2 regions of the Arthrobacter sp. USHLN218 genome follow, and region 2 is predicted to be linked to the other one. Evidence: predicted binding sites of a transcription regulator. Region 2 holds the regulator's gene; the other holds the start of a gene.
The links. The regulator HspR, encoded in region 2, represses chaperone genes until heat shock. The targets are predictions, from matches to a motif close to AAGTTGAGTCNNNNNGACTCAACTT.
Positions count from the first base shown of each region.

Region 1: a site for HspR is predicted at 2,498-2,522, ahead of WFH44_RS18890 (ATP-dependent Clp protease ATP-binding subunit). Genes of this name have one in related genera too.

Region 1 is NZ_JBBCYT010000009.1:157,758-161,996, forward strand. Features, by position in the region: gene WFH44_RS18890 (ATP-dependent Clp protease ATP-binding subunit) at 1-2,483, opposite strand, end outside; partial or broken gene WFH44_RS18895 (HNH endonuclease signature motif containing protein) at 3,114-4,239, opposite strand, start outside.
Region 2 is NZ_JBBCYT010000005.1:157,546-161,784, reverse strand. Features, by position in the region: gene WFH44_RS13115 (COG4315 family predicted lipoprotein) at 39-563, shown strand; gene WFH44_RS13110 (DUF5655 domain-containing protein) at 582-1,148, shown strand; gene WFH44_RS13105 (UPF0758 domain-containing protein) at 1,242-1,604, shown strand; gene WFH44_RS13100 (heat shock protein transcriptional repressor HspR) at 1,534-1,959, opposite strand; gene WFH44_RS13095 (DnaJ C-terminal domain-containing protein) at 1,985-2,965, opposite strand; gene WFH44_RS13090 (nucleotide exchange factor GrpE) at 3,091-3,765, opposite strand; gene dnaK (molecular chaperone DnaK) at 3,768-4,239, opposite strand, start outside.

The DNA of each region.
Region 1 (4,239 bases), on a different contig from region 2:
TAGCCGTGTTCGGCGATCCAGTCCACGGCCGCCTCGTCGACGGTCAGGCCGTAGCCCTGCGCGGCGAGCCGTGCCTCCGAGCGGGCCAGCTGCAGGCGCACGATGCCGCGCAGCTGCTCCCGGTCCAGCTTGCGGAAGAGCACGATCTCGTCGATCCGGTTCAGGAACTCGGGCCGCATAGTCTCGCGCAGCCGGCCCATGACGCGGGCGCGCAGTTCCTTCTCGGACCCGAACCCGTCGCCGCCCTTGGCCGTGAAGCCGAGAGCTCCGCCCTTGCTGGCGAGGAACTCCGAACCCAGGTTGGACGTCATGATAACCACGGTGTTGCGGAAGTCCACGGTGCGGCCCTGGCTGTCGGTCAGGCGGCCGTCGTCGAGCACCTGCAGCAGCAGGTTGAACACGTCCGGGTGCGCCTTCTCGACCTCGTCCAGCAGCACCACGGAGTACGGCCGACGCCGCACGCGCTCGGTGAGCTGGCCGGCCTCGTCATAGCCGACGTAGCCCGGAGGCGCGCCGACCAGGCGGGAAACGGTGTGCCGTTCGCCGAACTCGCTCATGTCGAACCGAACCATTGCGTCCTCGTCGCCGAACAGCGACTCCGCCAGCGCCTTGGCCAGCTCGGTCTTACCGACGCCCGTGGGGCCGAGGAAGAGGAAGCTGCCGACGGGCCGGCCCTCATCACCCATGCCGGTGCGGTTGCGCCGCACGGACTTGGCGATCGCGGTCACCGCATCGTCCTGTCCGATGACCCGCCCGTGCAGGTCCTCCTCGAGCCGGGCCAGCCGGCCGCGTTCGCTTTCGGTCAGCCGCGACGCGGGGATACCGGTGGCCCGGGCGATGATCTCTGCGATCTCCGCCTCGCCGACCACCCGGGAACCGGAGGGCACGACGCCGTCACGCGTCCCGCCGTCGTCGATTCCGCTGGCGTCCGCATTGATTTGGGCGCCGGCATTCCCGTTCACAGCGCTCGCGCCCGCACCTTCGCCCGCAGCGGCGGTTTCGGCGGCGGCCAGCTGCTGCTTCAGCGCCTCGATGCCGTCGCGCAGCCCGGACGCCTCCTCGTAGCGCTCCTCGGCGACCGCGGCATTCTTGGCCTCCTCCAGCTTGGCCACCTGGGCCCGCAGCTCCGCAATGTCCACACGCGGACCGCGCCGCAGGCTCAGACGTGCGCCGGCCTGGTCGATCAGGTCGATCGCCTTATCCGGCAGCTGCCGGTCCATGATGTAACGCGCGGAAAGTTCGACGGCGGCCCGGAGGGCGTCATCGGTGTAGGTCACCTGGTGGTGTTCCTCGTAGCGATCCTTCAGCCCCTGCAGGATCAGGACGGCGTCCTCGATGGAGGGTTCGCCGACCGTGACCGGCTGGAAGCGGCGCTCCAGGGCGGCGTCCTTCTCGATCTTGCGGTACTCGGCGAGCGTAGTGGCGCCGACGAGGTGCAGCTCGCCGCGGGCCAAGCGCGGCTTGAGGATGTTGCCCGCATCTATGCCGCTGCCCTCGCCGGAGCCTCCGGCGCCCACGACCGTGTGCAGCTCGTCGACGAAGACGATGATGCCGTCCTTGTGCGCGCTGATCTCGTCCATGGTCTTGGTGAGCCGCTCCTCGAAATCGCCGCGGTAGCGGGTTCCGGCGAGCATGCCGGGCAGGTCGAGCGAGATGACGCGCTTGCCCTGCAGCTGCTGCGGCACGTCGCCGGCGGCGATTGCCTGGGCCAGGCCTTCCACGATGGCGGTCTTGCCGACGCCGGCTTCACCAATCAGCACCGGGTTGTTCTTGGTACGGCGGGCGAGGATCTCGATAGTCTGCTCGATTTCCTCGGCGCGGCCGATCACCGGGTCCAGGTTGCCTTCCCGGGCGCGGGCCGTCAGGTCTATGCCGAACTGGTCCAGGGTAGGCGTGGTGCCGTCGCCGGACGGTGCCACGGCCGCGTCGCGCCGCGGGTCGGGCTCCGACGATGAAGCCTCCTGGCCGGCCGCCTGCAGCGACTGCGGCGTAACGCCCGCCGCGGAAAGGACCTGGCCTGCGGGAGATTCCTCGTTCAGCACGAATGCAAAGAACAGGTGCTCGGGATCGATGTACGTGGAGCCGAACGCGCGTGCAACCTGGTGCGCGTCCAGCAGCGCCCGCTGGGTCGACTGGGTCAGCGACGGCGGGGTATCGACCTTTTCCGACGAGGCGCCGGGCAGGCGCTGCTCGGCTGCCTGCGCAACGGCCTGCGGGTTCGCACCGGCGCGGCGGACCTGCTCCGCCAGCGGCTCCTGCTCCGCCATCACGCGGAGGATGTGAAGCGCGTCGACTTCCGTGTGGCCGTGCTCGACGGCGAATTGGGCGGCGCGGCCGATCAGCTCGTGCGAGCGGCGGCTGAGCAGCCGCGTCATATCGATCGGCCGGCCGGCGCGGGCGGTCCGCTGGCCCTGCAGGTAGCGGGCCAGGAACTCGTCGAAGGAGCCGTTGCCGGAACCTGCGGGTCCGAAAAAGATAGGCATATATCCTCCTGTTTGACTTGAGTGCCTTCGACTCAAGTTAACGCGTTGTGCCAAAGATTATTCCGCATCCGCCCAAACGTGAGCAAGTTGCACTCAAGTCAACGTTTGGTCAGCGGGTTTATTCCCGCCATGGGCCCGCGGCCGCCCTGGGGGTCCCGTTCACGGGGGCCTCGGAACGAGGGCGCCGGGTACCGACATTTACGTCGAAGAGCGGCATCAGCATGCGCCCGTTGAAGGCTTGCCCCTGATGCCTAGGTCAACATTTCGCGGCATCTCGGGGCCCGTTCCTGCCGCCCCGAGTCGAATTCCCGCGCGTCGTGGTCCTGCTTATAAGGCGTTGCTGCTCGGCGGGCCTGCACTATTCCAGCCCCTTCCGGCGCATGGTCAGAGGAACCACGGGGTTCCCGGCAAGCGGTCCGGCCGCACGCGTGCCGCTTATGGAAGCGTTCAGCGCATGGAATCTATGCGCTCGGGTTCCGCTGGTGGGGTTCGTGTGTGTGTTGGAGTTCAGAGGCCTGCCGGGCCGTGGAGGCGAGAGAGGCTTGCAGCCTCCAGGCAGACACCTGCAGGTTCCAGGTAGACACCTGCATCCGGCGCCTGCCACCTGCCACATGCCACCTGCAGGCGCGCTTAGAAGGGTGGTGGTGTGGTGTCGTTGAAGGGGTCTGGTGGCGGGGGCGGGGGCGGGGTGATGCCGTGGCTGATCCAGGAGCCGTCGGGGTAGCTGGTGTAGGTCTGCCCGGTCCTCGTCTGGTGGCGGATCACGCCGTGGGGCTGTTGGGTGGTGTGCCAGCCGTCGTTGTGTTTGGCCAGGTGGTCGGGTTTGCAGCGCAGGACGAGGTTATCGAGCTCGGTTTTGCCGCCGTGTTCCCACGCCTGGGTGTGGTCGAGTTCGCAGTGCTTCCAGTGCGTGCGGCAGCCGAGCCCGCGGCAGGTTTCATCGCGTAACCGGACTTGGCGTTTGAGCCACTCGGGCGGGTAGCGCATCTGGCGGGCCACGATCACCGCCTGGTCGTGTTCGTCGGTGATGACCGGCAGCCAGGACTTCGCCAGGCCGGCCAGCCGGCGGGCCATGCCGGGCGGGATCGGCCCGTACCCGGCCAGCACGCCCGGCTCGTCCCCGCCGGCCGCGGTGGCCAGCGGCATCGACACCGCCACGAACGCCTTCACGTTCCCGCCGCCCCACACCTCCGCGACACTCCGGCCCGCTGCTTCGGCAGTCTCGTCGGCCGGTGGGCCGAAAAGCCCGCCCTGCCCGGCCGCGGCAGCACCGTCGGCCGGTGGGCCGAAAAGCCCGCCCTGCCCGACAGCGGCAGCACCGGCCGACGCCGGCCCAAAAGCCTGGCTCCCGCCATTGACGGCAGAGCCGGCCGCCGGCCCGAAAGCCGCGCCGGCGGCGGGCCCGAAGGCAGAACCGGCGGCGTCGGCAGCAGCCTCAGCAGGGGCACCGATGCTGCCTTCACCGTGGCTGCTGCCCCCGGCACCCGCGGTAGCGGCGGTGGCCGGGGGTTGGAGGCAGAGGTCGGTGAAGACGTCGGCGCGCAGCTGGGCCAGGGTGCGGGTTTCCCCGTCGAGGGTCTTGAGGTGTTTCGCGTGCTCCTGCACCAGGCTATAGACACTCATCGCGGTATCCGCACCGGTCTGCACACACAATTCGGCCATCCCGTCCTCCTGCGGCCGGAACCACACCCCGCGGTGCTCCATCGCCCGGGCATGCCGCTCCTGAAGGGTCTGCGGGTGCAGCCGGTGCCGGGCC
Region 2 (4,239 bases):
GCACCGAGCCCAGCCCGGTCGAACCGATAGGACTCCTTATGAAGATCACAACCAGGGGCGCCAGCGCGCTGATGGCGGCCGCCCTCCTCGGACTCACCGGCTGTGCCGGCGGCGGAAATGACAACGAAGCTCCCCCGGCGGCGCCTGAGACCAGTGCAGCGCCGGAAACCAGCGCGATGCCCACCACGGGCGAGAGCAGTGCCGCCGCCGGATCCGTGGACCTGAAGACGGCGGACAGCTCCCTCGGCGAGATCGTGGTCGACGGCAAGGGGATGACGGTCTACTACTTCACGAAGGACACGAAGGACTCGGGCGTCAGCAACTGCACCGGCGACTGCATCGTGGCCTGGCCCCCGGTGCTGACCGAAAGCGACACCCCCAAGGTCGAGGGCGTCACGGCCAAGATCGGCACCATCGAGACGCCCGAAGGCAAGAAGCAGGTCACCATCGACGGCATGCCGATCTACCTCTGGCAGAACGACACGAAGCCGGGCGACGTGACCGGCCAGGGCGTCAACGAGGTCTGGTATGTCGTGGCTCCCGACGGGACCATGATCCGCTGACCTCAGTACTCTGGTGGGATGGCAGACATTGCATCCTGGCAGGGGATGATCGACTGGAACGAGGAGCTGCTGGTGCGGCGCACCGGCGAGGGTTCGGAGGCCTGGGCCGGGAAGGCGCGGGCCTCCGGCGTCGCGACGGAGGCGGAGCTGACCGGATGGCTCCGGGAGCAGGGCGTGACCGGCTACGCCGCCATGGCCGTTGCGTGGAAGCTGTTCGGTTACCCGGAGTTCTTCCTCAAGTCGGGCGACGAGCTGATCGACGGGCAGTATGCTGACCGGCCGGCGCTGCGCCCGATCGCCGACCGGCTGATGTCCATGGCTCTTTCCCTCGACGGGGTGTGGCTGCAGGCCCGGAAGACCTACGTTTCGGTCCATTCGCCGCGCCGCAAGTTCGCCCAGATCACGCCGGCGAACAAGGGCAGCCTGGACCTGCTGCTGCGCGTCGAGGCGGAGGACCCCCGGCTCGAGGCGGTCAAGGGCCGGTCCGGTGATCCCTTCGACCGGCGGCTGCGGTTCCGCTCGCCGGCGGAGGTCGACGACGGCGTCCTGGCCATCCTCGAGCGCGCCCTGGAGCAGAATTCCTAGACCCTTCCTCCACAGGTTCGCCCCGAAGCGCCGCCGTGCACATCCGGGCCCCCGCCGGTCCGCCCGGCCGGCATGGGCCCGTAGCGTGGCTGCATGAAGACACACACATCCATTGCGGACATGGAGGCCACGGACCGGCCGCGGGAGAAAATGGCCCGGGTCGGCATCCGGCGGCTCAGGGACGCTGAGGTGCTGGCCCTGGTCATCGGCTCGGGAACGCGGGAGGCGAGCAGCCTCGAATTGGGTCGGCTCATCCTGAAGAAGACGGGCGGTCCTGCCGGGCTGCTGGCCGTGGACGCCGAGGCCCTGAGGCAGATCCCCGGGGTGGGCGCCGCCTTGGCCGCCCGGCTGGCGGGGGCCATCGAGCTGGCGCGGCGGGCTTCGGTCAGGACTGGGGCCGCCACACAACCAGCGCCTGGCTCCGCGGCCGCGGACGCTTGCCCCGGGCCAGGGTGACCACGTCGCCGGCCAGCCCGGCCGCGAAGACGCGGCTGGCCTCGGCGCTGGTCAGGCGCCGGGTCTGGTCGAGTTCGGCGGTCAGCTCGGCCACCCGGGAACGCAGCGCGCTGACCTGGTTCTCCAGTTCGAGGATGCGCTTGATCCCCTCCAGCGAGACGCCCTCCTGGGACAGCCGCTGGACCTCGCGGAGCAGGTCGACGTCCCGCTGCGAGTACCGCCGCTGCCGGCCCCGCTGCCGGGACGGGGACACCAGCCCCATCCGGTCGTACTGGCGCAGTGTCTGCGGGTGCATTTCGGCCAGCTCGGCTGCCACGGAAATCACGAAAATCGGCGCATTGCGGTCGATGCCCATCGCCGTTCCTCCCCTCTTCACGCGTCTACAGTCGGGCCTTGGCGGCCAGCGAGGAGCGCGGGTCCGCGTCGGACGTGGCCGCGGCGAAAGCCTTCACGGCCTCCTCGGCCTGCTTGTTCAGGTTCTGCGGAACGACGACGTCGATGGTCACCAGCAGGTCGCCCGTCGCCTTCGACGTCTTGACGCCCCGTCCCTTCACCCGCAGGGTGCGGCCGGACGGCGTTCCCGCCGGGACCTTCACCTTGACGTGCTCGCCGTTCATCGTGGGGACCTCGATCTGGGCGCCCAGCGCCGCCTCGGCGAAGGTGACCGGGACATGGACGCGGATGTTGTCCCCGTCCCGGGTGTAGAAACCGTGCGGCTGGACGTTGACGGTCACCATCAGGTCGCCGTTGCCGGCCGGGCCGGGCTGTCCCTTGCCCCGGACCCGCACCTTCTGGCCGTCCTTGATACCGGCGGGGATGCGTACCTCGATCACCTCGCCGGAGGGCTCGCGGAGGCCGATCTTCGTGCCGTTGATCGAACCGGCGAAGGAAATGGAGGTCGACGCGGTCCGGTCGGCGCCTTTCCGCGGCGGTGCCTGCGGCCCCTGGAAACCGCCGCCGCCGAAACCTCCGAAGAGGTCGGCGAATTCGGGCGGGACATTGCCGCCGCCGAAACCGCCCGTTCGGGTGCCGCGGCCGGCGTGCTGGCCGAAGAGGTTGCCGAAGACGTCCTCGAAGCCGCCGGCACCGGGACCGCCGGCGCCTCCGGCCGAGAAGCGGGCTCCGCTGCCCATGGCACGGATCGCGTCATACTGCTGGCGTTCCTCGGGGTCCGAAAGCACCGAGTAGGCCTCCGAAACATCCTTGAACATCTTCTCGGCGCTGGCGTCCGACGCATTGGTGTCCGGATGGTACTTCCGCGCCAGCTTGCGGTAGGCCTTCTTGATGTCCGCGTCCGAGGCGTCCTTGGAGACACCGAGGATCTTGTAGAAATCCTTGTCGACCCAATCCTGGCTGGCCATCCGGATGCCTCCTTCTCGTCGTCGTTAATGTCGCGGGTCCCGCCGTGGCCGGCGGGACGGGTCGTGCCGGGAACTGCTTGCCCGAGGCAGGCAGTTCCCGGCAGCGGCCGTTTGGGTGTTGCCGCTTACTCCGGCACGCCCACGATGACCTGGGCGGCGCGCAGCACCCGGTCGCCGGACTTGAAGCCGCCGCGGAGGATCTGGTTGACGGTGTCCACCTTGACCTCCGGATTGGGCTGCTGCATGAGGGCCTCGTGGATGTTCGGGTCGAACTCCACCCCGGCCTCGTTGATCCGGTTCAGGCCGTACTGCTCCAACACGCCGTCCAGCTTGGTTGCGATCGCGGCGAACGGGCCGTCCGTGAGGTCGCCGTGCTGGCGGGCGGCGTCGATGTCGTCGAGCACCGGCAGCAGCGAGTTCAGGACGCCGATGACAGCCATCTCTCCGGCCACCGCCCGGTCCCGTTCCACGCGCTTGCGGTAGTTGACGTACTCCGCCTGCAGCCGCAGCAGGTCATTGCGGAGCTCCTCGACCAGGGCCTGGTCGGCCTCGGGTTCGGCCGAGGCCTCGTTGAGGATCTGCTCGGCCTGCGCCAGTGCGTCCCCGGAGTCGTGGGCCGCGTCCACGGGAGTGACATCCTCATGGTCGTGGCCTGCTGCCTCCGCGGAGGCCGCCGCATCCTGGGCGGCAGCCTCCTCCTGCGGCCCACGGACCTTGCCCGTCTCCGGGTCGATCTTCCGGTTGTCGCGGAAGCTCACCGGCTCTGACTCGTGTTCGTGCTCGTTACCGTGGTGGGGCATCGTTACTTCTTCTCTTCCTCGTCGACTACTTCGGCGTCGACAATGTCCTCGTCGGCGTTGGCAGATCCGGCTCCGGGAGCGCCGTCACCAGCAGGAGCGCCTTCACCGGGAGCGCCGGCCTGGGACTGCGAGTAGATCGCCTCGCCCAGCTTGGTCTGCGATGCCTGGAGCTTCTCGAACGCGGCCTTGACCTCGTCGTCGTTATCCTGCTTCTCCAGGGCGGCCTTGAGGGCGTCGACGTCGGCCTGGACCTCGGTCTTGACCTCGGCGGGCAGCTTCTCGTCATTGTCGGTCAGCAGCTTGCCCACGGAGTAGGCCAGCTGTTCGGCCGAGTTGCGGACGTCGGCGGCCTCGCGGCGCTTCTTGTCCTCGGCGGCGTGTTCCTCGGCCTCGCGGACCATGCGGTCGATGTCATCCTTGGACAGCGCGGTGCCGCCGGTGATGGTCATCGACTGCTCTGCGCCGGTGCCCTTA